DNA from 2 places in the Candidatus Pelagibacter sp. PS_10_02 genome. Region 2 is predicted to be linked to the other one. Evidence: riboswitches for the same ligand, from Rfam matches in the RefSeq annotation. Region 2 holds a riboswitch; the other holds the start of a gene.
The links. A riboswitch is a leader RNA that binds a small molecule or an ion and turns the genes downstream of it on or off. The one in region 2 is predicted to bind glycine.
Positions count from the first base shown of each region.

Region 1: another riboswitch for glycine. It lies ahead of AC5SL1_RS00600 (malate synthase G); the one in region 2 lies ahead of gcvT (glycine cleavage system aminomethyltransferase GcvT).

Region 1 covers NZ_CM182076.1:102,308-119,524, forward strand. Annotated here, with positions in the region: gene AC5SL1_RS00555 (ABC transporter permease) at 1-442, shown strand, start outside; gene AC5SL1_RS00560 (aspartate aminotransferase family protein) at 446-1,612, shown strand; gene argF (ornithine carbamoyltransferase) at 1,615-2,544, shown strand; gene AC5SL1_RS00570 (c-type cytochrome) at 2,536-3,075, opposite strand; gene kdsB (3-deoxy-manno-octulosonate cytidylyltransferase) at 3,180-3,920, shown strand; gene AC5SL1_RS00580 (prephenate dehydratase domain-containing protein) at 3,925-4,755, shown strand; gene dnaX (DNA polymerase III subunit gamma/tau) at 4,898-6,586, shown strand; gene AC5SL1_RS00590 (YbaB/EbfC family nucleoid-associated protein) at 6,579-6,896, shown strand; gene recR (recombination mediator RecR) at 6,901-7,497, shown strand; gene AC5SL1_RS00600 (malate synthase G) at 7,499-9,685, opposite strand; glycine riboswitch at 9,769-9,855, opposite strand; gene AC5SL1_RS00605 (acetyl-CoA carboxylase carboxyltransferase subunit alpha) at 9,943-11,049, shown strand; gene secA (preprotein translocase subunit SecA) at 11,044-13,608, opposite strand; gene argJ (bifunctional glutamate N-acetyltransferase/amino-acid acetyltransferase ArgJ) at 13,674-14,975, shown strand; gene AC5SL1_RS00620 (DUF1178 family protein) at 15,017-15,445, shown strand; gene ubiG (bifunctional 2-polyprenyl-6-hydroxyphenol methylase/3-demethylubiquinol 3-O-methyltransferase UbiG) at 15,442-16,164, opposite strand; gene AC5SL1_RS00630 (aspartate kinase) at 16,232-17,217, shown strand, end outside.
Region 2 covers NZ_CM182076.1:253,150-270,366, forward strand. Annotated here, with positions in the region: gene AC5SL1_RS01365 (hypothetical protein) at 1-512, opposite strand, end outside; gene AC5SL1_RS01370 (hypothetical protein) at 518-925, opposite strand; gene AC5SL1_RS01375 (GMC oxidoreductase) at 931-2,517, opposite strand; gene AC5SL1_RS01380 (NAD-dependent epimerase/dehydratase family protein) at 2,518-3,351, opposite strand; gene AC5SL1_RS01385 (glycosyltransferase family 2 protein) at 3,434-4,054, shown strand; glycine riboswitch at 4,221-4,305, shown strand; gene gcvT (glycine cleavage system aminomethyltransferase GcvT) at 4,383-5,486, shown strand; gene gcvH (glycine cleavage system protein GcvH) at 5,486-5,866, shown strand; gene gcvP (aminomethyl-transferring glycine dehydrogenase) at 5,869-8,727, shown strand; gene AC5SL1_RS01405 (NAD(P)/FAD-dependent oxidoreductase) at 8,743-9,987, shown strand; gene AC5SL1_RS01410 (DUF1365 domain-containing protein) at 9,980-10,747, shown strand; gene AC5SL1_RS01415 (class I SAM-dependent methyltransferase) at 10,747-11,925, shown strand; gene AC5SL1_RS01420 (DUF3833 domain-containing protein) at 11,939-12,487, shown strand; gene AC5SL1_RS01425 (SDR family NAD(P)-dependent oxidoreductase) at 12,484-13,323, opposite strand; gene AC5SL1_RS01430 (TspO/MBR family protein) at 13,266-13,733, shown strand; gene AC5SL1_RS01435 (NAD(P)/FAD-dependent oxidoreductase) at 13,743-14,846, shown strand; gene AC5SL1_RS01440 (protein adenylyltransferase SelO) at 14,851-16,302, opposite strand; gene fdhF (formate dehydrogenase subunit alpha) at 16,311-17,217, opposite strand, start outside.

The sequences.
Region 1 (17,217 bases), 150 kb from region 2:
ACTTGCAGCTCTGACTAGAAGTTTCTTGATTGCAATCATTTCAATCGGAGTTTTTTCTCTGATAGTTGAAATACCTATTAATAATTTTTTATATATTTTTATATTTGGTTTTTTAAGTGCATTTATTTTAGGAAGTTTGGGCTTTATAACAGGACTATGGGCTGAAAAATTTGATCATACAGCTACAGTAACTAACTTTGTTATTACCCCTTTAAGTTTTTTATCAGGAGTTTTTTATTCAATTGATAAGCTTCCACAATTTTTTCAAACCATAAGTCATCTTAATCCTTTTTTTTATATGATTGATGGTTTTAGGTATGGTTTTTTAGGAAGGTCTGATGGATCAATAAGTATAGGTTTAATATATTTGTTAATACTAAGCATTTTAATGTGGTATGTAGCTTTTTTTCTTTACAAAAAAGGTTATAAAATTAAATCTTAATAAATGAGCGCTTTAGCAAAAAACTATAACAGAAGACCTATTTCATTTAAATATGGAAAAGGTAGTTTTTTATATTCAACTAATGGAAAAAAATACTTAGATTTTGTTCAAGGCATTGCAGTTAATTCTTTAGGACATGCTAATCCATATTTAATAAAGGCAATAAATAACCAATCAAAAAAATTATGGCATATATCAAACGCATTTATAATTCCTGAGGGAGAAAGATTAGCTGAAAGATTAACAAAAAAAACTTTTGCTGATTTTGTTATTTTTCAAAACAGTGGAGCTGAAGCAACAGAAGCAGCAATCAAGGCCGCCAGAAGGTATTTTTACTCAATAGGGCAACCTTCAAAAAACAGAATTCTTTGTATTAAAAATTCATTTCATGGCAGAACATTAGCAGCAATTTATGCTAGTGGATCAAAAAAAATGACTGAAGGGTTTGGACCTAAAGTTGAAGGATTTGATCATTTTGAATTTGGAAATCACAAAAATTTAATGAACTCTATTACAAAAAAAACAGCAGCTATAATGGTTGAAACTGTTATGGGTGAAGGAGGTATCAAAGCAATACCAGATTGGTGCCTAAAAGAGTTGAGAAAAATTTGTAATAAGAAAAAAATTTTATTAATTTTAGACGAGGTTCAGTGTGGCATAGGAAGATCTGGAAATTTTTTTGCTTTTGAAGACTCAAAAATTAAACCAGATATAGTACCAATAGCCAAAGGCATAGGAGGGGGATTCCCGCTCGGTGCACTTTTGATGAATAAAAAAGTTGCATCAGGTATGACAGCGGGCACTCATGGATCTACTTTTGGAGGAAATCCACTGGCAATGTCTGTTGGGAATGCGGTATTAGATCAAATATTTAAAAAAGGATTCCTTAATAATGTTAAAAAATTATCAAAATATTTTAATAAAGAGTTAAATGAAATTAAAAAAAAGTTCCCTAATATCATTAAAGAGGTAAGAGGAGTTGGTTTACTTATTGGATTACAATTGTATGGGGATCAGACAAAATTTATTCAAAAGTTAATGGATAATAAGCTTTTAACAATCCGGGCTGGGGAAAATGTAGTGAGAATATTACCACCACTCAATGTTAAGAAACAAGAAATAGATTTAGCTATAAATATTATTAAAAAAGTTTGTTCAACTTATAAATAATAATGAAACATTTTATTACTCTTAAAGACATTCCAGCAGCAGATCTAAGAAAAATTATTACTGATGCCAAAAAAAGAAAATTAAAAAGAAAAAAATTTAACACTTTAGATGTGGATAAAGACCAACCTCTAAAGGGTAAATTACTCATTCAAATGTTTGAAAAAGCAAGTTTAAGAACAAGATTAAGTTTTTATCTAGCAATAAAACAATTAGGTGGAGGAACCATAACTCTTAGAGCAAATGAGTTGCATCTTGGAAAAGGTGGTGAAAGTTTAGCAGATACTGCAAAAATTTTATCAACCTATGGAGATGGTTTTATGTTGAGAACTGATAGTGATAAAAAAATTGAAGAATTTAGTAAATATTTAACAATGCCCGTTATTAATGGTTTGAGTCCTTCATCTCATCCAACTCAAGTTCTTTCAGACATTTTTACAGTCGAAGAGATAAAGAAAAAATCAATCTCAAAATTAAATATTTGTTGGGTTGGAGATTCAAACAATGTTTTAAATAGTTTAATAGCAGCATCAGCTAAGTTTTCATTTAAACTAAACATTGCTTGTCCGAAAAATTATGAACCTAAAAAATTTGTAATTGATTGGGCAAAAAATAACAAAGGTAAAATTTTCATTTTTAATGACGCTAAAAAAGCTGTTAAAAATGCAGATGTGATTTTTTCAGATAAGGTTATCTCACTAAATGACAATGTAAATAAAATGAATAAGATTAGAGCTTTTAATAATTTTAAGATTAATTCTAAATTAATTAGTTTTGCAAAAAAAGATGCAACTTTTTTACATTGTCTTCCTAGAGGTAAAGAAGTTACCGATGAAGTTTTTTTAGGGAAAAATTCAGAGGTTTGGTTACAAGCACTCAATAGAGTTCATGTTCAAAAAAGTATTCTTTTGTATTGTTTTGAAAAATTAAGGTAAAGGTATTGGGTTATCACTATTTTGATTTAGGTATTTGATAACAGAAGCTCTATCTGTTTCTTTTCTTAAACCAGCATAGGACATTTTTGTTCCCTTAAGGTAAGAGGCTGGTTTTGTTAAAAAACCATTTAGTTCTTCAAATGACCATTGTTTTCCATACGTCGCTAACGCTTTAGAATATTTATAATCTGATACATGACCAACTTTACTTCCAACTACACCATAAAGTGCAGGTCCAATTTTGTTAGCTCCACCTTTTTCAATAGAATGACAAGCTGCACATTTTTTGAATATTTTTTCTCCAGCTGCCACGTCTCCTAGTGCCATGATAGCAACTATATCAATCTTTTCTTCCACTTCAGAAACTTGTGTTACTAAAGAAGTAGACTGGTTTTCAATCTCGACTTGATACCCTGGATTTTTTGGTTGTTTTACATGAAAAACACCATCGGCAAGTTTACCTAAGCCAATGACCAAAAGAGCAACCAATAGAATTGAAGCAATTATTTTATTTAACTCAAACGAATCCATATATATTTAATTAATTTTGCAGATATAACATGATAATAAAAAAAAAACTCAAATTTTAATTTTTAATTTTGCGTCTAACAGACGCACAAGTTACAGGTTTTATAATGGTTAAAACATTAATTTTAATTCCTTCAAGAATGTCAGCATCCAGATTACCTGGAAAGCCTCTTTTAAAAATTAATAATTTATCAATTATTTCTCATGTTTTTAAAAGAGCTGTGGAGGCCAATATTGGTGATGTGGTAGTTGCAACAGAAGATCAGGAAATATTAGAGGATGTAACTAAAAATGGTGGAAAGGCAATTTTAACTGGTAGTCATCATAAAACTGGTACAGATAGAATTTTTGAAGCTTATAAAAAACTTAATCTAAAAAATATTGATTACATATTGAATCTTCAGGGGGATGAACCTGATATTGATAAAAATGATATCATAAATTTAAATAATTTTATGATTAACAATAATTCAGCAATTGGAACATTGGCTGCAAAATTAAAAGACGATGCTATGCTCGAAAATGAAAATGTTGTTAAAGTTTTTACAGAAAAAGAGATAGTAAATAATAATTTTCCATTAGCAATAAACTTTAGTAGAAAAAGTATGCCTTCAAGTAATTTAAATGTTTATCATCATATTGGAATATATTCATATAAGACAAATATATTAGAAAAATTTATAGATTTAGATCAAACTATAAATGAAAAAAAAAATAGATTAGAACAATTAAGAGCGCTTGATAATAATATAAAAATTAATGTAGCTTTAGCAAAATATTCTCCTATAGGAGTCGATTCAGAAGAGGATTATCTGGCTATAAAAAAAATTATGGAATATAAATCATAATAGAATGAGAAAAATATATTTTCAGGGAACTTTTGGAGCTTACTCACATTTGGCAGCTTTAGAAGTAGATCCAAATTCAAAAATTATTCCATGTAAAACATTTGATGAATGTTTTTTAAAAGCCTCATCAGAGACAAATTCTAGAATAGTAATACCAGAGTCAAATCGCATTACAGGAAATATTGGAATAGAGTACTTAATTTTTAAATACAGACTAAATATTTACGCCGAATATTTTCAAAAGATTGAACATAATTTATTAGGACAGCCTGATAGTAAGCTAAGTGATATTAAAGATGTGTTTTCTCATGCTCAGGCGTTATCTCAATGTTCAAAATTTATAAAAAAGAATAACTTTGTTGAGCATGTTCGAGCTGACACAGCGGGATCTGCTGAAAATATTTCAAAGAATAAAATTAAAAGCGAAGCAGCAATAGCATCATCATTGAGTGCAGAAATTTATAATTTAAAAATACTTGCTCCCAATATTGAAAATGATAGTGGAAATGCAACTCGGTTCTTAATTATGGGAAAGGAAGTTTCACAGCCTAATTTTGAAAATAAAAAATACATAACCTCTTTTTTATTTAAACTTAAAAGCAAACCTGCTGCCCTCTATCAGTCGTTGGGAGGTTTTGCTATTAATGGTGTTAATCTTACAAAGCTTCAAAGTTATCCAGAGCAGAATTCATTCGAATCTTATTTTTTTCTATGTGATTTAGATGGCCACATAGAAGATACAAAAGTTCAAAAATCTTTGGAGGAATTGGGACTTCATTGTCAAGACTTTCACGTGCTAGGTGTTTTTGAGGCTGATAAATTTAGAGAAAAATAACCTAGAAACTTTTCTTGTAGATTAGAAAACATTACTGCTATAATAGTTTTGGAGGCTAGAGGTGAATGCTGCTTGAACCCGACCAGATCTTAACGGAAGCAGTCGTAGAGACAGTTTTTCAGGTTCTAGTCTCCTTAAAAAAATGAATAAAAATACAAAAGTTTTAGCTTTAAAATATAGACCCCAGATATTTGATGACCTTATAGGTCAAGATGTGGTGGCAGAAACTATATCAAATTCAATTAAGGCTAATAAAGTTCCAAATGCTTACCTTTTCACAGGAATTAGAGGAATTGGAAAAACTACCACAGCAAGAATAGTTGCAAAGTCTTTAAATTGTTCAAATGGCACTGATAACCTATGCAAAGAAAATTTTTGCGAAAATTGTACTGCAATTTCAAATTCAAATCATATTGATGTTTTAGAAATGGATGCAGCAAGTAAGACAGGAGTTGATGATGTAAGGGACCTTATTGAATTCTCAAGGTATGGTCCAACTACAGCTAAATATAAAATATTCATAATAGATGAAGTTCACATGCTCAGCAAACAAGCATTTAATGCTTTGTTAAAAACATTAGAGGAGCCGCCAGAATATTTAAAATTTATTTTTGCAACAACTGAAATAAAAAAAATTCCAATTACAGTAGTATCACGATGTCAAAGATTTGACTTATCTAGAATTAAATCATTTGAATTATTTAATTTTATTAAAGAAATTAAAAATAAAGAAAATGGCAATGCATCAGATGATGCACTTAAATTGATTGTTAAAATTTCTGAAGGGTCAGTTAGAGATGCCTTATCATTACTTGATAGAGCATTACTGACATTAGATGAAAATAGAGAATTAGATTTAAGTGCTGCTCAAAAAATATTTGGTTATTTCGATAAATCACAACTAATTACTTTGTTTGAACTTATATTTGAGGGCAAAGAAAAAGAAGTTTTAAACACTTACAGGGAAATATACAATCAGGGAGTTGAGCCTAAAATATTTATAAATGATTTCCTAGAATTACTTTATTATTTTAAAAATATTAATTCATTAGATATTGATGGAACAAATTTTTCTTTAAATGACGAAGAATTTAAAAAGATTCAAGAAATCTCAGGAAAAGTTAATAATGAAACTTTAATATTATTTTGGCAATTTACAATTAAGACTTTGGAAGAGCTAGATATTGTTTCTAATCAACATTTATCTATGGAAATGTTTTTAATTAGACTGACACATTTAAAAGAAATGAATAAGCAAGTATTATACATTGATGACGAAGAATCATCTCAAAAAACTGAAAAAGTTAATTATGCCTCTTCTTTACAAACAAAAGATGATGATGATTTGTTTGGGATAAAAGACAAAGCAGAAACAATAGGTCAAATGAAAAATATTGTTCAAGAAAAAGATATAAAAATAAAAGATGAGGGGAAAGAAACTAAACTACAGACAAAACTTTTAAATTCATTTGATGATCTATTGGAATTATGTTCATCTAAAAAAGAAATTAAATTAAAATATGAATTAGAAAAGAATGTTAACCTTGTAAGTTTTGAAAACAAAAGAATAGAAATTTCTTTTAATGAAGATCTTGATAAAGATTTTATCAAAGACTTGTCTTTAAAACTTTATGAGTGGACAAACGAAAGGTGGATAATAACATTAAGTAAAACAAAGGGTCAGCCATCTAAAAAAGAAGAGGAAGTAAATTTAAAAAAAGAGTTAATTGACTCTGTAAAAAAATCTTCAATTTATAGGGATATTTTACAAAAATTTTCTGATGCTGAGCTAATTGATATTAAGCAAAGAGATAACAAAAAAAATGACTGATTTTACAAAAATTTTAAATAAAGCTAAGGAATTAGAAGCCAAAATGAAAGAGAGCCAGGAAAAAATTAAAAATATTCAAGCCGAGGGAATTTCAGGTTCCAACTCTGTAAAAGTTATACTAAATGGTGAAAACGAAATGATTAAAATAAATTTATCTGATGAAGTTATGAAAGAGGATAAAGTTATAATAGAAGACTTAATCGTAGCGGCTCACAATAATGCAAAATCAGAACTAAAGTCTAAAACATCTGAGGAACTTTCAAAATCCACAAGTGGATTTGACATCCCTGGTTTTAAATGGCCACTTTAATTCAATGCAAAATATTAGTGAAATAGATGAATTAATTAAATTAATTGCTAAGCTTCCAGGCTTAGGTCCTAAATCTGCAAAAAGAATTGTGCTAAAACTTATTAACAATAGAGATGAGTTGGTTAAACCAATGGCCAACACATTGGCCCAGGTTTATAAAAATGTAATTAGATGTCAATCTTGTGGAACATTAAAATCAAACTCAGACGGCTGTAATAATTGTGAAAATACAAAAGAGAAATATAATAAAATATGTGTTGTTGAAGACATAGCTGACCAATGGTCAATAGAAAATTCAAATATTTTTAAAGGATATTTCCACATTCTTGGTGGAACAATTTCATCTGCTGGTCAAAGAAAAGAAGACCTTTTAATTAATTCATTGGTGGAGAGAGTTATTAGAGAAAATATAGAGGAAGTTATATTAGCTACAAGTGCAACTGTCGAGGGTCAAACAACAGCTTATTATATTCAAGATAGTCTTAAGCAAACAAAAACAAAAATAACAAAACTAGCACAAGGTCTGCCAGTTGGGGGTGAGATAGAAAGTCTGGATGATGGAACTTTATATTCTGCCTTTAAAAATAGATCAGGAATTTAAACTAATTCTGACTAGACTTTTTTAACAATCTGTTTAGATGTAGTAAAGGCTCTGTATATCCAGAAGGCTGTTCTTTTCCATTAAAAATTAAATCACAAGCAGTTTTAAACGCAACCGATTGATCAAAATTATCAGACATCATTTCATAGCTACCTCTTCCAGATCGAGTATAGGCGCCATCATTCTTATTTTGATCATCTACAATCTTTGCCATGTTTTTCATAATTTTTATTACTTGTTCCTTAGAACAAACACCATGATGAACCCAATTAGCAATGTGTTGAGATGAAATTCTTAAAGTAGCTCGATCTTCCATTAATCCAATATTATTAATATCAGGTACCTTTGAACAACCAACGCCATGATCAATCCATCTCACAACATATCCCAATAGAGTTTGTGCAGAGTTTGCAATTTCAGAATTTATTTCATCAACAGACCAGTTTGGTCTATCGGCTACTGGAATCGTTAAAAGATCATCTAACTTTGCAGCCTGTCTTTTCTGCAATTCTTTTTGTTGATCAAAAATATTTATTTCGTGATAATGAAGAGCATGAAGAGCTGCTGCTGTAGGAGAAGGTACCCAGGCACAATTAGCTCCGGCTTTAAGATGACCAGTTTTTTGCTCCATCATATCTTTCATCTTGTCTGGCATGGCCCACATACCTTTACCAATTTGTGCTACACCTGAAAAACCACATGCAAGTCCTACATCCACATTGTTATTTTCGTATGCATTAATCCATTTCGAAGACTTCATATCTCCTTTTTTTATCATTGGACCTGCTTCCATTGATGTATGCATTTCATCGCCAGTTCTATCTAAAAAACCTGTATTGATAAAAAATACTCTATTTTTCAGAGTTCTGATGCACTCTTTAAGATTGGACGATGTTCTTCTTTCCTCATCCATTATTCCAATTTTACATGTGTATTTTTCCAATCCTAAAACTTCTTCAACTTTAGTAAAAATTAAATCTGTAAATGCAGTTTCATCAGGACCATGCATTTTTGGTTTAACAATATAAATGGAACCTTTTCTAGAATTACTTTTTTTTTCGATATCGTGAAGGCAAGCTGCTGAAGTTATAAAGGCATCCATAATACCTTCTGGTATTTCAGAACCATCTTTTAAAGTGATTGCTGAGTTAGTCATAAGGTGTCCAACATTTCTTATCAATAACAAACTCCTTCCATGTAGTTTTAATCCTTTTCCATCTTTAGAAATATAACTTCTGTCAGGATTTAATTTACGTTCATATGTCTTTCCATTTTTTTCGAAAGTTGATTTTAAATCACCCTTCATAAGTCCAAGCCAATTACGATAACAAATAACCTTGTCATCAGCATCAACCGCAGCAACGCTATCTTCATTATCACAAATAGTTGAAACTGCAGCTTCAACAATAATATCGCTAATTTTAGCAGGATCTTGTTTAGAACTAAAAGCATTTGGATCTATAATTATTTCTATATGAAGATTATTATTTTTTAATATTATTGCTGAAGGATTATTGGCCTCTCCTCTATGACCAATAAATTTATCTTTAAATTTTAAAGATGTTTCAGCATTATCTTTTAATATTGTTAAAGAACCATTATCAATTTTAAACCCTGTAATATTATGCCATTCAAAATCTTCTAAAGGAAAATATTTTTTTAAAAAGTCTCTTCCATATTTTATAACCATTTCCCCTCTTAAAGGATCATATCTTTGATGGGCACTATCTTCAGATTGTTCAATTATGTCTGTGCCATACAAACTATCATATAAACTCATCCATCTAGCGTTAGCAGCATTCAATGCATATCTTTCATTCATGATTGGAACCACTAATTGTGGTCCGGCAATGCTAGTTATTTCTTCATCAACGTTATTTGTTTGAATTTTAAAATCCGGACCTACTTCTTTTAGATAATCAATTTCCTTTAAAAATTTTTTATATTCCTCTAAATTTATTTCATTGCCTTTATTAGCAATATGCCAATTGTCTATTTTTTTTTGTAAATCCTCTCTTATTTTTAATAGTTCTTTATTTTTTGGGGCTAGCTCATGAACTGCTTTGTCGAAGCCTTCCCAGAATTTTTCAGAAGAAATATTTGTATCTTTAAGCAATTCTTCATCAATGAAGTTAAGTAATTGATTAGAAACAGATAGATTGTGTATTTTTGTATATTGTTCTTTCATAGCACCCTTAATAATTACCCCATCTGTATTTTTGCCTGAGAGTTTTGCTCCATCGGCGAGATTTAATCTCTTTCCAGAGTGTTATGTTTTTATCGGTCCTTTTGCCTGAGAGTTTCCGGGGTGGTTGCTCCTTCGGCGCTATTTTTATTAGTCTCTCCCGATTTGTTTAAGAGTACCTTTAAACAAGATTATGTCAAATATAAATTATTTAAAACATTTTATTGCCTTTTTTGTTAATTAAATATTAAAAGTTGTTTATGAAAAATTATTTAAACTTTGAAACAGATATAAAAAATCTTGAAAATGAATTAGAAAAACTAAAGGATCCATATAATCAAGATGGGCTATCAGAAGTAGACACAAAAAAAATCTTACAATCACAAAAAGAAATAGATGAAAAGTTAAAAGAGATTTATTCAAATCTAGATCCTTGGCAAACAACTTTAGTTGCAAGACATGAAGATAGACCTAAAGCAAAATTTTTTATAGATAATTTATTTGAAGATTTTATTTCATTGTCTGGAGACAGGTTTTATGGGGAAGATAAATCAGTAATAGCTGGGTTTGCAAAGTTTAACGAAAAATCAGTTTTGGTTATTGGACAAGAGAAAGGTGACACTCTTGAAACTAGGATGGAAAGAAACTTTGGAATGATGAGACCTGAGGGTTATAGAAAAACAATTAGATTAATGAATCTGGCAAACAAATTTAATATCCCAATAATTTCATTTGTTGATACCCCTGGGGCTTATCCTGGTGTTGGAGCCGAGGAAAGAGGGCAGGCAGAGGCAATCGCAAAATCAATTGAATGTTGCATGTCATTAAATGTTCCAACTTTAGCTGTTGTTATTGGTGAAGGTGGTTCAGGAGGAGCAATAGCACTAGCCTCATCTAATAAAGTTATTATGTTAGAAAATGCAATCTATTCAGTTATATCTCCAGAAGGATGTGCAACCATTTTATGGAGAGATCCAAAGAGAACCTTAGAGGCTGCAAAAGCAATGAAATTATCATCAAAAGATCTCCTTGAACTAAAGGTGATTGATGAGATCGTTGCAGAACCAATTGGTGGTGCACACCGAGATAGAGATTTAATTTTGGATAATGTTAGAAGATCAATCACAAATAATTTGAATGAATTTGAGAATATGAGTGGAGAAGAAATTTTTAGCCATAGAAAAAATAAATTTTTAAGCATTGGAAGAACAAAGGGCTTTGTAAGTCAACCAGATAATCTAAGTGCGCTAAATATGAAAAAAAATAAGCTTAATAGCTTTATTGAAAAATTTTTTAACTTTAAGATTTTTTTATCAATATTTGTTGCTGCAATTGTTTTGTTTTCTTATCTGGTTTTTTTTCTATAAAGCGCCACAGCAATTTTTAAATTTTTTACCAGTGGCTTCACACTTTTCGTTTCTTGATAGTTTTTGATCTTTTTTTTGTATTAATAAACATTTGGGGTTATTCGAAATTTGCTTCTTAATAGGTTTAGTTGTATTTTCACTTGGCTCTTGAACTATTTTTAGATTTATTAAAATTGTAACAAAATCAATTTTTAATTTATTAAGTAAATTTTCAAAAAGATAAAAAGCCTCTTTTTTATATTCAACCAGGGGATCTTTTTGACCATAAGACCTTAGGCCAATAACTTGTCTTAATTGTTCAAGATATTGGATATGAGATTTCCAATTTAAATCAATGCACTGAAGTAAAATTCTTTTTTCAATTTCTTTAGCCTTCTCTTCATTAAGCATATTAACTCTCTCATTTCTGGCTTCGATAAATTTAGAGTCTATCTTTTCCTTAAATTCTTTATCATTTAAATTTACAAGATTTTCAAATTCATTATCATTTACACTTTTTCCAACTAGAGTTTTTAGTTGATTGTTGAATTCATTATTTTTAGTTTTTGATATTTTTTGAGATTTTAAAGTAATAAGATGATTTATAATCTCTAATAAAAATTCATCAGAATAATCAAAAACTTTTTCATTATTCATCACATTGTTCCTTTGAGAAAAAATAACGTGTCTTTGATCATTCAAAACATCATCAAATTTTAATAAGTTTTTTCTTATATCAAAGTTTCTTGCTTCAACTTTTTGTTGTGCACGCTCAAGAGCTTTATTTATCCAGGGATGATCGATACTTTCACCATCTTTTAGTCCCAGTTTTTGAAGAATATTATTCATAGACTCAGAACCAAAAATTCGCATAAGATCATCTTCTAAACTAACATAAAATATTGAGCTACCTTCATCACCCTGTCTCCCAGCTCTTCCTCTTGCTTGGTTATCGACTCTTCTTGATTCCATTCTTTCAGTACCAATTACAAATAGTCCACCAAGTGATTTAATTTTATTTTTATTTTGCAGTAATTCTTCATCAGGCTGACCACCTTTCTTACCACCCAACTGAATATCAACACCTCTTCCTGAAATACTTGTTGTAATTATAACTGAGTTCATTTTTCCAGCATTTGCGATGATTTCAGCTTCATTTTCATGATTTTTTGCATTTAATACTACATGCTTAATTTTTTTTTCATCTAATAGTTTAGAATAGATTTCAGACTTGTTGATGCTTGAAGTGAAAACTAAAATTGGCTGACCTTTTTCATGACATTCTAAAACTTTATTTATAATTGCTTTATTTTTTTCTAATTCAGTTCGAAAAATTTGATCATTCCAGTCTTTTCTGATCATTTCTTTATTAGTAGGGATAACAACTACTATTAAATTATATATTTCAAAAAATTCTTGAGATTCTGTTACAGCTGTTCCTGTACATCCAGAAATTTTTTCATAAAGCTTAAAATAGTTTTGATAAGTTATTGATGCAAGGGTTTGATTTTCAGCCTGTACATCTATTCTTTCTTTTGCTTCAAGTGCTTGATGAAGTCCATCACCATATCTTCTGCCTTCTAATATTCTACCTGTCAACTCATCAATGATTTTTAAAGAGCCATCTCTTACAATATAATCTCTTCCTTTTTCAAATAAATGATTAGCTCTCAAAGATTGATTCACATGATGTACGAGACTTAAGTTTTCAGGATCATAGAAATTATTATTTTTTAATATTCCAGCATTCGAAAGTATTTTTTCAATATTATTAATTCCTTCATTTGTTAATAGTATATTTTTGTCTTTTTCATCTATCTCATAATTTTTAGGAGTAAGTTTTTTAACTAATTTATCAATAGCAAGATATTGTTCAGTTTTATCTTCTGCAGCACCAGAGATTACAAGTGGTGTTCTAGCTTCATCGATTAAACAAGAGTCAATTTCATCAACAATTGTATATACATGTCCTCTTTGAACCATTTGGTCCTTGGAGAATTTCATATTATCTCTCAAGTAATCAAAGCCAAGCTCACTATTAGTTGCATAGGTTATGTCAAAACTATAATTCTTTTTTCTTTCATATTCATCTTGGTCATTATTAATGTATCCAGATGTTAGCCCAAGAAAATGATAGATTTCCCCCATTTCTTGCGAATCTCTTTTTGCCAAATAATCATTTACAGTAACAATGTGTACACCTTTACCGTGTAGAGCATTTAGATAAGCTGCCAAACTTATAGTTAATGTTTTTCCCTCTCCAGTTCTCATCTCAGCTATCTTGCCTTCATGAAGAATAATACCCCCTATTATTTGAACATCATAATGTCTTTCATTTCTCATCCTTTTAGATGCCTCACGTACAAGTGCAAAAGCTTCAGGTAAAAGACCATTTATATCTTCTCCATTACTTAATCGTTTTTTAAGTTCTATTGTTTTTTTAGGAAAATCTTCATCAGGAATATCTTTAATATTGTCTTCAAAAGAATTAACTTTTTCAACAATCTTTGCAACTCTATCAAGCTCTTTTTGATTGCTTGATTTAATGAATTTTGAGATAAAATTTAAAGGATTAAGCATCTTATTTTTTGATATATAATTAATTACAGCTTTTAATATAAGTATTAAATAAATATTTTAAATATATGCCATTAAATTTAAAAAACTTTGTAAACTCATTAGCTTCAAGGTCAAAAATGCAAGACTTTCAAGATTTAGACCATATAGATGGAGTTTCAATTTCAACAATTTCTGCAAATTTATACAACAAACCAAGAGATGATCTGGTTATGTTTTATTTTAGAGATGGAGCAAATTATGCATCTGTTTTCACACAATCTAAAATAATATCAGAAAACATAAAATGGAACTTAAATATAAAATGTAAAAAAATAAAATCACTTTTGGTAAACACTAGAAATGCCAATGCATTCACAGGATCTGAAGGCTATAAGGCTCTAAAAGAAATAGCAGAAGAACTTTCAATACAGCTCTCAAAAAAACAAAATGAAGACGAAGATTTCCCCAAAAAAGTATTGGCAAATGAGATACTTTTTGGTTGTACTGGTACAATAGGTGAAAAATATCCTACAAAAAAAATAAAAAGCAATATTTCAGAATTAATAAAAAAAATTAGATACACTCAGAATAAATCAATTTGGATAAAAGCAGCTTTAGGAATAATGACAACAGATTTAAAACCAAAGCTTGCAATGGAAGAGTGTAAAATTGGTGATAAAAAAATAAAGATATATGGAATTGCAAAAGGTTCAGGAATGATTTTTCCAAATATGGCTACAACACTAGGCTATATTTTTACAGATGCAGATCTTTCAAATGATGTCTTAAGCAAATTGTTAAAAAAAAATATTGACACAACATTTAATGCAATTACATGTGATGGTGATACCAGCACAAATGATATGGTTTCAATATTTTCAACTGGTAAAGTAAAAAATCCAATAATTAAGAATATTACAGATAAAAAACTTTATAATTTTGATAAAGCTTTACACTCAGTATTATTAAATTTATCCAAAAGAATAGTTGCAGATGGAGAGGGTGCTACTAAATTTATATCAATAAGTGTTTTAAAATCAAAAACTCAGAGTGATGCAAAATCTGTAGCTTTTTCCATTGCAAATTCTAATTTAGTCAAAACAGCCATTGCTGGAGAAGACCCAAACTGGGGAAGAATAATAATGGCAATTGGCAAATCAGGAATAAATTTTGATACAAATAAATTATCAATTAATTTTGGTGATATAAAAGTTGTAGAAAATGGAAAAATTTTTAGTAATTATAATGAAAGTCAAGTTGCAACATACATGAAGAGCTCATCAATAGAAATCTTGATAAGCCTAAATTCAGGATCAAAATATTTCACAGCTTACACTATGGATTTAACAAAAAAATATATAGAAATTAATGCCGATTATAGAAGTTAATTTAATATTGAATTAAATAGTTATGTTATTATCTATATAGCATGATCAAATATAAGCTTATATGTAAAGATTGTGAAATAACTTTTGATAGTTGGTTTTCAACCTCTAAAGAGTATGAAAAAATCAAAAAGAAAAAATTTCTCAATTGTCATATTTGCAACTCACTAAATGTTGAAAAGACTTTGATGTCACCGAATGTACTAATGTCCAAAAAAGATATTGGTATTGATACATCAAGCCAAAAATATAAAGATATCAAAAAAACAATAAATAAATATCAAGATTTTATAAAAAAAAATTTTCAATATGTTGGTAAAAACTTTGCTTATGAGGCTAGATCTATCCACTATAAAGATAAAAAATTTTCTAAAGGAATTTATGGCACTGCTACAAAGGAAGATATAAAAGAATTGAGAGAAGAGGGAATAGAGGCCGAGGTAATTCCCTGGATAAAAGAAAATACTAATTAAGTTTTAATAAATTTTGTAATATAATTAACTGAAGTATCATCACTGACCTTCCAGCTACTATTTAATATATTAAATTGCATACCATCTAATTTTTTTAACAATAGTTTATTTCTTTTTGAAATCTCTGTTAAATCCTCAGGCTTTACAAATTTTTCCCAATCATGTGTCCCTATTGGAAGCCATTTTAAAACATATTCAGCACCAATAATTGCAAAAATATATGATTTTAATGTTTTATTTAATGTAGCAACAAACATTATACCGTTTTTTTTTAATAATTTAGAACTCTCTTTAATAAAAAAATCTATATCATTAACATGTTCAACTATTTCCATATTTAAAATTACATCAAATTTATTTGTAGTTTTTAATTTTTCAGGCGAACTAACTCTATAATCAATTTTAAGTTTATTTTTTTTTGCATGAAATTTAGCGACTTCTATATTTTGTTTCGAAGCATCTATCGCAGTTACATCCGCACCCAATCTTCGCATTGGCTCAGATAACAAGCCACCCCCACAACCAATGTCTAACAGTTTAATATTTTTTAAAGGTTTATCTAAGTCTTTAATTTTGAAATCTTTAATAATATTTTCTTTTATATATCTAATTCTTATAGGATTAAAATTGTGCAAAGGTTTAAATTTTCCATCAGGATTCCACCATTCTTCTGCAATTCTTGAAAATTTTTCTATTTCTTTTTTATTTATTGAATTCATAATAGATGACTTGTGGACATAACAATTAAGATGTATTTTATCAAACAAAAATTAAACAAAATTATCAATGAAAATTGTAGTATTAAAGTTTGGCGGAACGTCTGTTGGAAATATAGATAGAATTAAAAAAGTAGCAAAAATAATTGCTTCATATAAAAGAAAAAAACTTAATGTTATTGTGGTTTCTTCTGCAATGAGTGGAACCACTAATGATCTTATTAGAAAAACAGAAGAATTAAGCAATAATTTTGACTCTGCAGAGTATGATGTTTTACTTTCATCAGGTGAGCAAGCTGCATGTGCATTAATTGCTGGCAGACTTAAACATTTAGGTTTGAAAGCAAGATCATGGATGTCTTGGCAACTTCCAATAATTACTGAAGGTCCTTATAGCGCTTCACGAATAAGTAAAATCAATAAAACTAAAATACTAACTTTTATGAAAACAGGTGGTATTCCTATCATAACTGGTTTTCAGGGAATTAATTTAGATAGAAGAATAACAACACTTGGCAGAGGTGGAACAGATGCTTCAGCCATAATGCTTGCAAAATTCTTCAATGCAGATGCATGTGATATTTATACTGATGTAGATGGTGTCTATACAACAGATCCAAGAAATCATTCAAAAGCAAAAAAGATCTCTAAAATTTCATACGATGAGATGTTAGAGATGGCATCACTTGGGGCAAAGGTTATGCAGCCAACTTCAGTACAAGATGCTAAATTAAATAATATAAATTTTTCAGTAAAATCATCTTTTGAAAAAAAAAGAGGAACATTAATTACAGGAGCTAAAAAAATATTTAGCAATCAAATAATTACAGGAATTACATCTACAAAAAATGATGCAAAGGTTACAATAGTAGGTGTTAAAGATAAACCAGGTGTAGCTGCAGCTGTTTTTAAACCATTATCACTAAATCAAATTAATGTTGATATGGTTGTTCAAAATATATCATTAAATGGAAAAGAAACCGATCTAACATTTACCATTAAATCTGAGGATTTGAAAAAGACTGAAAAAATAATTAAAAAAAATAAAAGAATTTC
Region 2 (17,217 bases):
TTATTAACTTCTTTTAGATATGTTGAATAAAAATAATAAGAAATTACCATCATTAGTAATCCATAATTTTCCATTCCAGCCCAATATGAGCTAGTTCTATAATAGGGACTTAAATAAATAATACTTGAGAAACATGCTAAAAGGTAGAGGTTTTGCTTTTTATAATTTTTTTTTAAAATTAAAAAAAAAATAATAGGTAAAAATATATTTAAAATAAAAATACTTATTAAGAAATTTTCTTTATTTTTAGAAAATGGATTTAAAAATTTGTTAATTATATAGCTTGAAGGAAAGTGACTATTTATACTCAATTTAATCTCGGAAGTTTTAGTATTTTTGATAGATGCAATTGTTGTATTTTCATTGAAAATTTTTTGATTTGTCCATGTATTTAAAAAATCGAATTTACCTCCACCAGCTGAGTCTTCTCTAATTACAAAGCCATATATAAAACTAGATAAAGAGAATAAAATTAAAATCATATAAAGAGTATTATTTTTAGATATTGTCATTTTAATTACTTAATTTTTGATTTTAATAATTTATATATTAACCATAATGGTGATGTAATAAAAATAAATACAAACTTTAAAATATCCAATAAGATTTTAGTAATTGTAGAATTATTAACCATATTATTGAAATTTTCATAATCTGACTCATGCAGTGCAACTATTAAATTAAATTTGAATCTAATAAATGATTTTTTAAAAAAAAATTTAGAAAAAAAATCTAAATAAAAAATATCATAATAATAACAATTACAGCTTTCTAAAAATAGATCTATATTTGAAATAGAATTATCTTTTAAATAATTTTTAACTTTAAAGTTAGCTATTTCTAATAATTGAGAGTTATCCATTAAAGAAAAATATTTCACATATTTTGAATATTCTGTAGCAGTAATAGTAAAAATCTTATTCATATGTGTTATGTATTTTTATAAACAATATATCTGCCAAGACTAGCAGCATTAACACTCACTGGTTTGCTAGATAATCTAGGAATAATAGATGCATCAGCGACTATCAAATTATTAATAAATTTTACCTGTCCAATTGTATTGACTGGGAATTTATCATTTGTACCCATTGGTATTGTACCAGCATAATGTATGGCGGCCCCAGAGTCATATCTAATTGTTTTAATTGGAATTGCTGACATTTTTAACAAATATTTTTTTATTCTTTTTTCAATTTTTTTGTCTAATAATAATTTTTCTTTATTTTCAGTATAATTAATTTCGATTTCATTACGTTTGTTAACCCGAATCTTATTATAGTCATTTAAAGTATCAGGTAAAAAATATGTACACACACCAAGTGATGAATAAAATTTATAAAATATATCCTTAGATAACCTCAATGGTAATGGTAAATTATTAATTAGTGGTTGATAAAATAAAGAGTTTAGATGTAAAAATTCTAGATGAATATATTCATTTCTATTTTCATATATTTCATTCATCGCACCAACTAGCCTATTAAATTGAATAGATTTATAGCTAATTTTTTTACCAATCATTTTAGGTAAAAGGTAAACAATCTTGACTTTTTTTGTATCCATCAAACCAGTGGTAAGTCTATTTAGATTAATATTATTATTTGTACATGTTTTGTTGAAAATGATTCCTGATTGTACTGCGCCAGCACATAAAAATATTTTGCTATTATTTTTTTTTATTTTAAGTGTTGAGTCTTCAAAAAAAACAATTTTATCAATCTTAGAGTCTTTAACTTTAAAATGAGATACTTTACGATTATCAAAATATTTAAACTTATCAAAAGACTTACATTTTTTTAAGGTAGAATGGATAGGATTATATATAGCATTTTGAGGACATCCCCATAGACACCTAGAGGTAAGTTTACAGCTATCTTCAGTATTTGAATTCTTAATAGCCAATCTAGATTTACCAATTTCAAATTTTTGATCCTTAAAAAATTCATAATTTTGGGTAAATTTTTTCAAAAAATAATCATCTCGATTATCTAAAATAATTGATGACTCTTCGCCATAATTTACAATATTAAAGTTAATATTAATATTATCATTTATATTTGAAACGTTAAGTTCTTTAAATATTTTTTTTTGTGACAAAGAAAATTTTTTATAGTCAATACCCCAATCCTGCACATCAGTTTCATTATAAGGTATACAATTAGCTCCCCATCCATTTGCTAAACCACCTTTATTAAATGATTGATAAATATCAAAATTCTTTAAATTAGAAATTTCATTATTAACTTGTTGTTTATCTAAAATAAAATTTCTTAGCGGTGGTATTTGAAAAAGTTTTTGATTATAAGGATTTGGAAATTGATTATTTCTTGCCCCAATTAAATTTTCTACAGAATGTTCTAAATTTTTTTTAAAATCTATAAAATTTGCACTATTGATTGTGTTTAAATTTTCTTTTTTACCAAAATCCCATAATTCAACACTTTCACCTTTTTCTAATAATGACAAAGCAACATTTGATCCAGTAATTCCAGAACCGATAACAATAGCACTCATTTAAAATTTATTATTTTGCTTTCTAATTAAAAATTTTTTTGTATCTATATCTTTAAGCCAATCATGATTTTCATATTGTTGAAAAGACTTAGATTTTAATAATATTTTTTTTATAAATAATGGAAAACAATTAATCAACTTACTTGGTATATACAAGATTTTTCTATTTATATTTGACACTTTATTAACATGTTCAATTAATTCATGAAAATAAATCTTTTTATCACCTATTATAATAAATTTATTAACTTTAAAATCTTTTATGATAATTTCTTTAATTGTATTTGCAAATTTATCTAGATCGATTGGATAAAAGTTTTTACCTGGAAAAAAAACTGGAATAAAAAATAATTTCATATTTTCAATTTTATTTTTGATAGTTTTAAAATGTGGAGAATTTTCTTGAAATACTAAATCTATATATAAAGTATAAAATTGATTTCTTTTATCAAAATGATTATTAAGTTCTTTTTTAGATAAAGCGTAATTATCCAAACTATTAGTAAAAACTTTTGTAGAATTAAAACTTAAATATTTTAGATTTAATTTTTTTTCAGTAATTAGTTTTTGAAAAATTACATCAAATCTTGAGTTAAAAAAATACTCTTCTTTAGTTTCACAGTTTATGCTTCCAGCAGAATTTATTATACAAAATATATTTTTATTGGTACTCAAAAAATTCTCAATGAAATTCTTATAAAAATTGTCTAAATCATTGCCATCAGGTCTAGGTATTTTGTACCCAAAAACATCATAGTCTTTATTATCTAAAAATTTTAACAAGTAAGACCCTATATATCCACTATGACCAAATATAAAAATTTTCCTTTTCATTAAATTATTATTATAACCTGTTTATTTAATTAATGTCATATTTGTTATATTAATATCTTTTAAGAACATAATTTTTAGATAAATGAAAAAATTTTATTCAATAATAATTCCAGTCAAAAACCAAGAAAAAAATATTTCTTACAATTTAGATAAATTAATTAGAGAATTAAACTATTTCATATTTATTTCTAAATGGGAAATAATTTTGATTGATGATGGAAGTACGGATTTGACATTTAGAGAATTATCTATTTATAAAAAAAAAATTAAAAATATAAAATTAATTAAAAACAAATTAAATAAAGGAAAAGGATACTCAGTTAAAAGAGGTATCAGTTTATTAAATAAAAAATCTGAGAAGGTTGTTTTAATAGACTCTGATATACCTTATTTTAAATCATTAAGATTATTTTTTAGAACTCTTAATGATAATAATTTAGTTATAATAAATCGTAAAGATGAAAGGAGTAAACTCAAAATCAAAAAAAAAAGCTTTTACATTTTTTATAGAATTTTAGTTGGACATATATTAAATTTATTTTTTAGACTTTTTGCACTAACCAATTTAAAAGATACTCAGGCAGGCTTAAAGGGATTTGACTCTTCACTGAAAAAAAATTTTAAAAAAGTAAAAACTAATGGCTTTCTTTTTGACTTAGAATTTTTACTGATTTTAAAAAAAAAAAAATTTACCCCCAATTAGTTCCTTGCATCTATTCAATTTCAGGAAAATCATCAATAAAGTTCGATCTTACAATTTATTTTAGAATAATACATGACCTTTTATTTATAATTTATAATCACTTAACAAGTAAGTACGAATAAATAATAGTTAATTCTTTGTTGTAATTATTTAAAATTAATCTATACTATGATTAACGGGAGAAGGCTATATTAGCTGCCGAAGGAGCAACCACCCAGGAATCTCTCAGGCAAAAGGACCGTAACATATTAACTCTGGAAAGAGATTAAGTTCTCGCCGACGGAATAAAACTCTCAGGCAAACATACAGATGGGTACAGTGAGTTAATATGAATATTTTAAAAACCGCACTTTACAGTTTACATCAAAAGCATGGAGCTAAGTTTGTTCCATTCGCTGGGTATCAAATGCCGATACAATATCCCGAAGGCATTGTAGAGGAACATAAATATACAAGATCAGATGCAGGTTTATTTGATGTTTCTCACATGGGACAACTTTTTATTAAAGGTGGTGAGGAATTAACTGCGGATTTAGAAAAAATTTTTCCCTTAGATTTCAAAAATATCTCCTTAAATCAAAGCAAGTATAGTTTCTTAATGAATGAAGAAGCCTTTATTCATGATGATTTGATTATCACAAAAGTAGAAGGAGGATACAATATTATTTTGAATGCAGCTTGTAAAAACGAAGATTATCAAATCATAGCAAAATTATTAAATAATAAATATGAAATGGTTTTAAATTCTGATTTATCGCTCATTGCTATTCAGGGCCCTAAAGCTGTTAATATCTTAAAAGAAGTCATTGCAGGTCCTGATAATCTTAATTTTATGAATGGTGATTGGTTTAATTATTTAAATGATAAAGTTTATATAACAAGATCTGGATATACAGGTGAAGATGGTTTTGAAATTTCAATAGGCAATAACAAAGTAGAAGATTTAGTTAAAAATTTAATACTAAAAGGGGCAAAATTAATAGGTTTGGGTGCAAGAGATACCTTAAGATTGGAAGCAGGTCTTTGTTTATATGGCCATGATATTGATTTAGAGACAACACCAATTGAGGCAAATCTTAAATGGGCAATCTCTAAAAAAAGGTTAGAAAATGGTGGTTTCAGAGGGTTTGATAAAATTGATAGTCAGATAAAATCAGGAACTAAAAAATTAAGAGTGGGCATTGCTCCTGAAGAAAGAATTATAGCTCGAGAAAAAACAAAAGTGTTTAATGAGAATAATGAAGTTATAGGAGAAATAACAAGTGGAACTTTTGGACCAAGCATACAAAAACCAATTACACTTGGTTATGTGCAAAGTGAGTATGCTAAATTAGATACAAAGATTTTATTAGAAGTTAGAGGTAAAAAATACCCAGCTAAAATATGTAAATTACCATTTTATAAAAAAAGCTATGTGAAAGGAGCAAACTAATGAGTGATGTAAAATTTTCAAAAGAACATGAATGGATTAAAATGGATGGTGATATAGCCACAATAGGGATTACACAACATGCAACAGAAATGTTGGGAGATATTGTTTTTGTTGAACTTCCTGAACTAGGATCAAATGTTGAAAAAGATGGTAATGCGGGAGTGGTTGAATCTACAAAAGCTGCAAGTGATGTTTATACCCCAGTTTCTGGAGAAGTAGTTGAAAACAATCAAGCAATTGTTGATGACCCAGGTAAAATAAATAGTGATCCAGAAAATGAAGCTTGGTTTTTTAAGCTTAAAATTAAAGATAAGACAGAGCTGGATACTCTAATGAATAAAGAAGAATACGATAAATTTGCAAAAGAAAGTGGTAATTAAAAATGCTTAAAGCTTCACAAAAAGATTTTATTAAAAGACATATTGGACCATCTGATACTGAGCAAAATTTTATGCTCAAAGAATTAGGGTTTAAAAATTTGGACGAACTAATAAACAAAACAGTTCCAGAAAAAATCTTACTTAAAGAAAGTCTTGAAATTGGTGAGCCTAATTCAGAATATGAAGCTTTAAGAAAACTAAAAGAAATTTCAAAAAAAAATATAATTAATTCAAACTTTATAGGTATGGGGTATTATGGAACTTTTACTCCACATGTAATTCTTAGAAATATTTTAGAAAATCCAGGTTGGTATACATCGTATACTCCATATCAACCTGAAGTAGCCCAAGGTAGATTGGAAATGCTTTTAAATTTCCAACAAATGATTATTGATTTTACAGGAATGGATATAGCTAACGCCTCTTTACTTGATGAAGGTACTGCGGCAGCTGAAGCTGTTGGACTAAGTTACAGAGTTAGTAAAAATGAAAGTAATAAAGTATTTGTATCAAAAGATTGTCACCCTCAAACTGTCGATGTTATTAAAACAAGAGCTGTACCTATGGGTTTAGAGGTTATTGTTGGAGATGAATATAAAGATATCAAAGGTGAAATTGTTTGTGGTATTATTCAATATCCTGGAACTTTAGGTGATATTAAAGATCCAAGTGAAGCGATTAGTCAAATTCATAGGAATAAAGGTAAGGCAGTTTTAATTTGTGATTTACTTGCGTTAGCCAAACTAAAAACACCTGCTGAACTTGGCGCAGATATAGCAGTTGGAAGCTCACAACGTTTTGGAATTCCAATGGGTTACGGTGGACCCCATGCAGCATTTTTTGCAACAAAAGACGAGTATAAAAGATCAATGCCAGGAAGAATTATAGGGGTATCGGTAGATCGTCATGGCAAAAAAGCATACAGACTTGCACTACAAACTCGTGAACAACATATAAGGAGAGACAAAGCAACAAGTAACATTTGTACAGCTCAAGCTTTATTAGCAATAGTGTCTGCAGCCTATGCAGTTTATCATGGGCCAGAGGGAATTCTTAAAATTGCTAACAACACTTCTCAATTAGCAAAAAACTTTTCAGACAAGTTAAAGCAGACAGGCTATGAATTATACTCAGAACACTTCTTTGATACAGTTACTATCAAAACTTTAGATAAAACTGACAGTATTTATAACAATGCACTAAGAGAAAATATCAACATAAGAAAAGTAAACTCTGAAATGTTAGCAGTTTCATTTGATGAAAAGAAAAATGTTTATCGTGCTAACCAATTGCTTAAAGTTTTTAATTGTTCAGAAACTATCAAAGAAGAGATGAATGAAAGTTTAACTAATATTCCTAAAAAATTATTAAGAACTTCTAAATTTTTACAACACAAAGTGTTTAATAGTTATCATTCAGAAACAGATATGTTGAGATATCTTAAAAGACTAGAAGATTCTGATATAGCATTGAACAGATCAATGATTGCTCTTGGATCATGTACAATGAAATTAAATGCAGTTGCTGAAATGATTCCAGTTACTTGGAGAGAATTTTCAGAACCACATCCATTTGCACCTTTAGAGCAGATGGAAGGGTATAGAACATTATTTACTGATTTAAAAAATTGGCTACGTTCAATAACTGGGTTTTCAGGTGTATCTTTACAACCTAATGCTGGAGCTCAAGGAGAGTTCGCAGGACTTATGGTGATTAGAAAATTTCATGAAAACAATGGAGATCATAATAGAAACATATGTTTAATTCCAAGTTCGGCACATGGAACAAATCCTGCTAGTGCTCAAATGGTTGGCATGAAAGTTGTAGTTGTCAGTTGTGATAGTCATGGAAATGTAGATTTTGAAGATTTAAAAAATAAAGTTGAAAAACATAAAGATAATCTAGCAGCATTGATGGTTACTTATCCTTCGACACATGGTGTCTTTGAAGAAAAGATAGTAGATATTTGTGAACTTGTACATAGTAACGGTGGACAAGTTTATATGGATGGTGCCAATCTAAATGCACTTGTTGGAATAGCAAAGCCTGGGAAATTTGGACCTGATGTTTGTCATATAAATTTACATAAAACTTTTTGTATACCTCATGGTGGAGGTGGACCTGGAATGGGACCGATCGCTTGTAAAAAACATTTAGAAAAATTTCTGCCTAACCACTCAGTTGTAAAAGATTGTGGACCAGCAACAGGTGTAGGTGCAATTTCTGCAGCTCCCTGGGGTAGTTCAAGTATTCTTTCTATATCTTGGATGTACATGAAGATGATGGGATCGGAAGGTTTGAGAAAGGCATCAGAAGTTGCAATTTTAAATGCTAATTACATTGCCTATAAATTAAACAGCTCTTTTCCTATTTTATACAAAGGCAAAAATGGCAACGTTGCACATGAATGTATTATTGATATCAGGCAAATAAAAACTGAAACAGGAATAACAGAGGAAGACATTGCAAAACGATTAATAGATTATGGTTTTCATGCACCTACTATGTCTTGGCCTGTTGCAGGAACGATGATGATTGAGCCCACAGAAAGTGAAAGCTTAGAGGAGATTGATAGGTTTTGCGATACTCTGATTAAGATTAAACAAGAAATAGATAAGATTAAATCAGGTGCATTTGATAAATTAGATAATCCGTTAAAGAATGCGCCACATACACACGTTGAATTAGCTTCAAATACATGGGATCATAAATATGAAAGAGAAGAGGCAGCTTATCCTTCTGAATTTTTAAGATCATTTAAGTTTTGGCCTCCAGTTGCTAGAGTAGATAATGTTTATGGAGATAAAAACTTATTTTGTACATGTCCTTCAATGGATGAATACGAAGAGACAGCAGCATAATAAAAATATCATAAAATGAAAATTGCTGTAGTTGGAGCTGGCATATCAGGTTTAAGTGCAGCATATTATTTATCTAAAAAACATAAAGTTGATTTATTTGAAAAAGAAAATCAGTTTGGTGGTCACGCAAATACAATAAAAGTTGATTACGGACAAAACAAAGAAATAGCTGTAGATATTGGATTTATGGTGTTTAACAAAAATACCTACCCAAATCTAATCAATTTTTTTTCTGAAAATAAAATTGCAATAGAAAAAAGTGATATGTCATTTTCTGTTACTGTTGAGGGCACTAATATTGAATACTGTGGCAAAGGGTTAAAAGGAATTTTTTCAAATAAACAAAATTTATTTAATTTAAAATTTATCAAAATGTTTTTTGAAATTCTTAGCTTTTATAAAAACTGTGAAAAATTGGATATTGCAAAAATACAATCCACAACACTAGGAAATTATCTTAAAGAAATAAAAATTTCAGATTATTTTATAAATTATCATATTATTCCTATGGTTTCAGCAATTTGGTCAATGCCCCCCTATGAAGCCTCACAGATGCCTCTGACGTTCTTTTTAAGTTTTTTTAAAAACCATGGATTGTTTAAAATAAAAAATAGACCACAATGGTATACGGTTGCAAATCGGAGCAAAACATATGTTGATAAAATAATTTCAAAAATCAGTGGTCAACATTTCAAAAATTATAACATTAATAAAATAACCAGAAAAAGTACAGGTATTAAAGTTTTTTATGGTGAAGAAAATGAATTCTTTGATTATGACAAAGTTGTAATTGCAACCCATGCAGATGAAGTGTTAAATATTATAGATAGTCCAACACCAGAAGAGGAATTAATTTTAAAAAATTTTAAATATAAAAGTAATATTGCCGTTATTCATTTTGATGAGAGCGTTATGCCAAAAAATAAGAAAGCTTGGTGTTCATGGAACTCTTCAATGGATCCAAATAATATTGAAAAGACCTCAGTTACCTATTGGTTAAATCAGTTGCAAAACCTAGAGATTGATAGAAATATTTTTTTAACCTTAAATCCATTTAAGGAAATACCTGTTGAAAAATTCTTTAAAAAGGTATCGTTTACTCATCCCTATTACGATGCAGAGGCATTACTAAATCAAGGTGAACTACATAAAATTCAAAATAAAGAAAATATATTGTTTTGTGGAAGTTATTTTGGCTATGGTTTTCATGAAGATGGAATAAAATCTTCTATTGAAATGCTAAAAAAACTTAATGATTAAAAACTCATATATTTATACAGGCTCTGTAATACACAAAAGATTCAAGCCAACCATTCATAGTTTTAAATATAAAGTATTTTCATTACTAATTGATCTTGCTGAGTTAGATACATTACAAAAAAATTTAAAAATATTTTCATATAATAAATTCAATATCGTTAGTTTTTTTGATGTAGACCATGGACCAAGAGATGGCAGCCTAGTTGAAGATTGGGTTAAAGATAATCTAAAAAAAAACAATCAAGAGTATGAAGACGTACAAATTAAACTTTTATGTTATCCAAGAATATTCGGTTATGTTTTTAATCCTTTAAGTGTCTTTTATATATATGATAATAAATCAAACCTTATATCAATCATGCATGAAGTTAAAAATACATTTGGTGAACAACACGTTTATATCTTTAAAGTTAATAAAAATGAAAATTTAGTACAGCAAATTTGTAAAAAGAAATTTCATGTTTCACCTTTTATAAATATGAATTGTGTTTATTTTTTTAGAATATTAAAACCTGGAAATAAAATTTCAGTAATAATTGATGTACAAGACCCAGAGGGTAAAATTCTTTATGCATCTCAAGATGGGATTAAAAGTGAATTAAATAATGCATCTTTAATCAAGTCTTACTTAAAGCACCCATTAATGACATTTAAAGTTATCGTGGCGATACATTTTGAGGCATTTAAATTGTGGATAAAAAAGATAAAGCTTATTCAAAAAAAAATTAAAATTAAAAATAATATTACAATAGAAAATTAATGCTCATTTATAAACTGTCAGATTTAATTGTATTTAGCTTATTGAAAAATATTAAGCATGGATATCTTGAGGTTATAAAAATGAATGGTGAAGTCCTTAAGTTTGGGGATCCAAATGAAAGTTTAAAAGTTTCATTAGAAATTAAAGATAAAAGTTTCATTTATAACCTGATCAAGAGTGGAAGCATAGGATTAGGCGAATCTTATATGAAAGGATTTTTTACAACAAATAACCTTTCAGATTTAATTGAATTAACTGCTCGTAACATAGATATCATTTACAAGTTTTCAGGGATTCTAGATTTAACTATTATTAATTATATAAAGAGAAAGTTTGTTAAAAATACTAAAACTAGAAGTAAAGAGAATATTGCAAGGCATTATGACCTTGGTAATGATTTCTTTTCTTTATGGCTAGATAAATCGTTAACTTATTCAAGTGCAATATTTAAAGAACCTGATCAAGATTTATTTGAAGCACAAAAAAATAAATATCAAAAATTAATAGACCTTTTGCAACCATCAAGTGGGAGTAGAGTGCTAGAGATTGGATGTGGTTGGGGAGGTTTTGCTGAGTACTTAGGCACTAATTACGATGTTAAGTTAGATTGTATAACCATTTCTCAAAGGCAATTTGAATTTGCTAAAGAAAGAATTCACAAATACGGGTTAAACGAAAAAGTTAATATAGAATTAAAAGATTATAGAGATTTGAAAGCTAAGTATCACCATATTGCATCAATTGAAATGATAGAAGCGGTAGGTCAAGATTACTTGAATAGTTATTTTAATACTATTAAAAATAATTTGTTACCTTCTGGCACGGCTGGTATTCAAGCAATAACTATCGATGACCAGTTATTTGACCGATACAAAAATAAAGAAGACTTTATTCAAAAATATATTTTCCCAGGTGGTTTTTTGCCTTCAAAAAGTGAATTACAAAATTATGTTGATAAAAATGGATTAAAATTTAATGAGTATAATTCATATGCCAACCATTACTCGGAGACTTTGATTATTTGGAGAGAAATATTTAATAAAAAATGGGACTTAATTAAAAAACAAGGCTTTGATTTAAAATTTAAAAAAATGTGGGAATTTTATCTTTCATATTGTGAAGCTGGGTTTAAATCAAAAAATATAGACTTAATTCAATTTTCACTACAAAATAAATAACAATAGGAGATACATGATAAACTTTAATATAACTAGATTAACAGTGTTAATAATTGCTTTATTCTTTACAGCAAGTTGTATAAACAATAACTCTATGAAGCCTACAGATTTCAAAAATACAAAACCAACTATGACTATAGAGCAATACTTTGATGGTCCGGTTAAAGCATGGGGTCTATTACAAGACCGTAGTGGTAAGGTTACTAGACAATTTAAAGCAGATATGAAGGGTAGTTTTGAAGGAGATATTTTAACTCTTAAAGAAGATTTTTATTGGACAGATGGAGAAAAACAAAATCGAATATGGAAAATAAAAAAGATTGATCAAAATTACTATGAAGGTACGGCACCTGATGTAGTGGGTACAGCTAAAGGCTATCAATATGGATCAGCTTTTAAATTTGAATATGATTTAATGGTCCCATTTAAAGGAAAGAATATTAAAGTTTCTTTTGATGATTGGATTTTTAAACAGGATGAGGATGTTGCAATTAATCGTGCCACACTTACAAAATTCGGCTTTAAAGTTGGAGAATTGACTGTTTTCTTTAAAAAAAATTAATAATCAATTTTCTTCATGCCTCTAGCAACTAGCTTAAAATATAAACTACTAGGTAGCATTTGAAGAAATTTTAAAAAATAAGTAAAGGCTTTTGGGAAATGTATTTCAAAACTTTTTTTGATTACTAATCCTTTATAAATTTCCTCAGCAGCAAATTCTGGGGTTTTAATCATGGGCATTGGAAAATCATTTTGATCAGTCATAGGTGTTTTTATGAAACCAGGACTGATTAATGAAACTCGTACATTCTTCATTCTCATATCAAAGTTTAAACTTTCAGCAAAGCTGGTAAGTGCTGATTTTGAAGCACAATATGCCCCAGCTGCAGGTAATCCTCTGTAGCCCGCAACAGAAGAAATTATAGATATTTGGCCATTTTTTTTCTCAGAAAAATAATCATAGATTGAATTAATTGAATTCATTGTTCCAAAATAATTAACTTCCATTATTTCTCTTATCTTATCTAAATTAAATTTTTTCTCTGATTTTGGATCATGCATGCCAGTACCGAACACACATATATCAATACTATTTAATTGTTTGATTATATCTTTTGCAACTAATTTACATGAATCGACTTTAGTAACATCCAAAGGAAAAGGAAATATATTTTGATTAATTTTTTTAAGTTCATTTAATAAATTTTCACGTCTTGCAGATGCAGCAACTACCCACCCATTTTCTGCAAATTTGATTGCAAGAGCTTTACCAATTCCACTACTTGCACCAGTTATCCAAATAACTTTTTTTCTTCCATATTCTATTGTATAATAGAAATATGTTAAAAAATAAATTCTTATCTTTTTTATTATTTGCGCTTGTAACTTTTTCTGCATCCACAATAGGAGGTTTCGCTACAGTAGGTTTTAAAGAGCCTTGGTATTCTTTAATCATCAAACCTTCATTTAATCCACCAGATTGGATTTTTGCACCAGTTTGGACAACACTTTATTTTTTTATGACAATTGCTATCTGGAAATTTTGGCACAGTAAAAATAGAGACATGAACACTATTTACATCTATTTCATTCATTTAATCTTTAATACAACTTGGAGTATAGTTTTTTTTGTTTTTCATAAAATTGTTTTAGCCATGATTGTATTGGTAATTTTAATCTTATTGATAATTATTCTCATAATTAGATTTAAGCGTGTCAACTTGTACAGTTATTATTTAATGATTCCTTATTTACTTTGGTGTCTCTTTGCATTAATTCTTAATGTAAGTTTAATCATATTAAATTAAAATAAAACTATGGATGATGTTGTAATAGTAGGTGGTGGAATTATAGGAACTGCTACAGCTTATTTTTTATCTAAAGAAGGTAGAAAAGTAAAAGTTATAGAAAGAGACCCAACTTATAAAACAGCTTCTTTCCCATTGTCACTTGGTGGATTTAGAAGACAGTTTTTTCAAAAAGAAAACATATTACTTGGAAAGTTTGCTAGAGAATTTATCTTTCAAATACCAGAATTACTTAAAACTGAAAAAAATCCAAACCCTACAGCAAGCATGGTTACAAATGGCTACTTGTTAATGTTTGGTTCAGAGCATGCCGAGGAACAATATGAAGCCTTAAAAAATCATGAAGCTTGTGATGCTGGAACTAAAAATATCAAAGGTTCTGAACTATCAAAAATATTTCCTTATATAAATAGTGAAGGTATTGAAACAGCAACTTATACTGACAATCAAAGTGAGGGATGGATTGATCCTTTCATGTTTCATAGTGCTTTAAAAAGTAAAGCAATTGAATTAGGTGCTGAATTTATTAAAGGTGAAGTAAAAAATATTTCTGATATCAAAGCTAAAACAATTATATCGGCAGCAGGATGTTGGACTAAAGAATTATTAAAAGATATTCCAGTGGTTCCACAAAAACACACAGTTTTTAGAGTTAAATGCCCTAAGTATATTAAAGAAATGCCATTAACGGGAGATTTAACAACAGGAGTTTACTGGAGACCTGAGGGTGGAGAGTATTTAGCAGGTTCACCTAATTCAGTATTTGATGCTACTGATTTAGAACCAGCTTGGAATGATTTTGAGGAATTAGTATGGCCTGCATTAGCACAAAGAATTCCTGCTTTTGAAGAATTAAAATTAACTGGTGGATGGGCTGGTTATTATGATTGTAATAAATTAGATAACAACGCCGTGGTAGGCAAACACCCTAAATATGAAAATGTATATATGGCCTCAGGGTTTACAGGCAGAGGATTAATGCAAGCCCCTGGAATAGGAAGAGCATTAACTGAATTAATTTCTACAGGATCTTATCAAACGATTGATATTAGTGATTTTTCTGTTGAAAGAGTTCTTGGTAATAATGCTAGACCAGAACCATACGTTTTATAAAAAATTAAGTTCCACAAAAAGTTTGATACTTCACATGACTATGAGGAGCAGGGGACATTAATTCTAAATCATTTTCATTAACCTGATATGGATCTTTTAAAATTTCAGTTAATTTATTAAATAAGGTTAAATCACCATTATTAGCTAATATTAAAGCCTCTTCAATTTTGTGATTACGAGGTATTACCATTGGGTTAGAAGAACTCATTAAAACCAAAGATTTATCATGAGTGTTACCAAACATTACTAATCTTTTCATCCATTTAGTTTTCCATAAATCAAAGTCGGCATTATCATAAACTTCAGAATTTTTAATTGCCTTATTCATCAAAAAAATAAAAGTATTTGTATAATCTACTTCTTTTTCATACATCCAATTTAATAATTCCATAATTAAATTTTTATCTTCTTTATCTTCACCATATAACCCAAGTTTATCTCTCATCATATTTAACCATTTTGTTTCGTAATTTTGTTCAAACTTATCTAAAGCTTCTGAGGCTAATTTAATTGCTTCATCTTCATTTTTACTAATAAGAGGAATTAGACATTCAGCAAATCTTGTTAAATTCCATTTGGTAATTTTTGGTTGATTATCATAGGCATACCTACCTAGTTGATCTATTGAACTAAAAACTGTTTTAGGATCATAAACATCCATAAAGGCACAAGGACCATAATCTATTGTTTCACCAGATATAGACATATTGTCAGTATTCATAACCCCATGAATAAAACCAACACGCATCCAATCAATTACAAGTTGGGTTTGTTTTTCGATTAAAACATTTAGTAAGTCTAATGCTTTATTCTTTGATGATTTTATATTGGGGTAGTACTTTTCAATTGTGTAATTAATTAAGATTTCTAAATCTCTAATATTTTGTTTTGCAGCAATGTATTGAAATGTTCCAACTCTTAGATGGCCTAAGGCTACCCTTGTAAGAATTGCACCTTGTAAAATTTGTTCCCTAACCACATCTTCACCAGTTTTAACTACTGCTAAACTTCTAGTAGTAGGTATTTTTAAAAAATGCATTGCTTCACTTATTATATATTCTCTCAACATAGGGCCTAAAACAGCCCTACCATCACCACTGCGTGAGAATGGAGTTATACCAGAACCTTTAAACTGTATATCAAATCGTTCATTATTTTTGGTTAAGTGTTCGCCAATCAAAACGGCTCTTCCATCACCAAGCATTGTAAAATGGCCAAATTGGTGACCAGCGTAAGCTTGTGCTATAGAGTTAGATCCTTCAGGCAACATATTTCCTGAAAAAATTTTTGATAAATCGCTATCATTAACATTTGAAAAATCTAGATCTAATTTATTTGCTAGATCTATATTTAATATTAATATTTCTGGTGCGTTTACAGCAACAGGGTTGATATTTTCTTTGAATGTTTTTGATAATCTTGAATAACTATTGTCGAAATGCCAACCAATTGTCATTTTATCGATTAATTAACTTCTGCTTGATTTTCTTTTGGTTTGATTTCAGTTTTAAATTGGTTTGAGATTTTTTGAACTTCAACTGCTGAAACTTTGTATTCTGCACACATTGTTTCTTCATCTTTACCATGACCGGTTACCATATTGACCATATGTTCTGGAAAATGGAATGTTGTGAATACTATGCCTTCTTTAACTTTATCTGTAACCTCTACTTTTAGAGCAACTTCTCCTCGTCCAGAATAAAGTCTTGCTATATCACCTGTATTTAACTCTCTTTTATTAGCATCATTTGGGTGAACTAATAATAAATCTTCAGAAACTATATTGATGTTACTTGTACGTCTTGTCATCGTCGCAGCATTGTAATGTTGTAGAACTCTACTAGTTGTTAAGATTAATGGATATTCTTTTTTATTAGTTTCAATTTCTGTAGACTCTTTCCAATCAAAATTTTTAAGACGTCCTTTTCCAAGTTTGAAAGTTTCTTGGTGTAAAATTTGAGTGTCTGTTCCATCTTCTTGAACTGGCCACTGTAATCCCATTTTGCCAAGTCTTTCTCTTGTTACACCTTTAAAGAAAGGAACGACATCAGCTATTTCTGCTAGAACTTGATCAGCGTCGTATTCAGGTTGGTCAAAGCCTAATTTTTGCATCATGTCTGTTACAATTGTTCCATCAGTTTTAGTACCAGGTAATGGAGGAACGGCTCGATTAACTCTTTGAATTCTTCTTTCGGTATTAGTAAAGGTTCCATTTTTTTCTAAGAAAGTTGTTCCAGGTAATACTACTGTTGCAAGTTTTGCAGTCTCACTCATAAAAATTTCTTGAACTACTAATAATTCTAATGAGTTCATTGCCTGAACCACATGTGCACTATTTGGATCTGTTTGAACAATATCTTCTCCAATAATC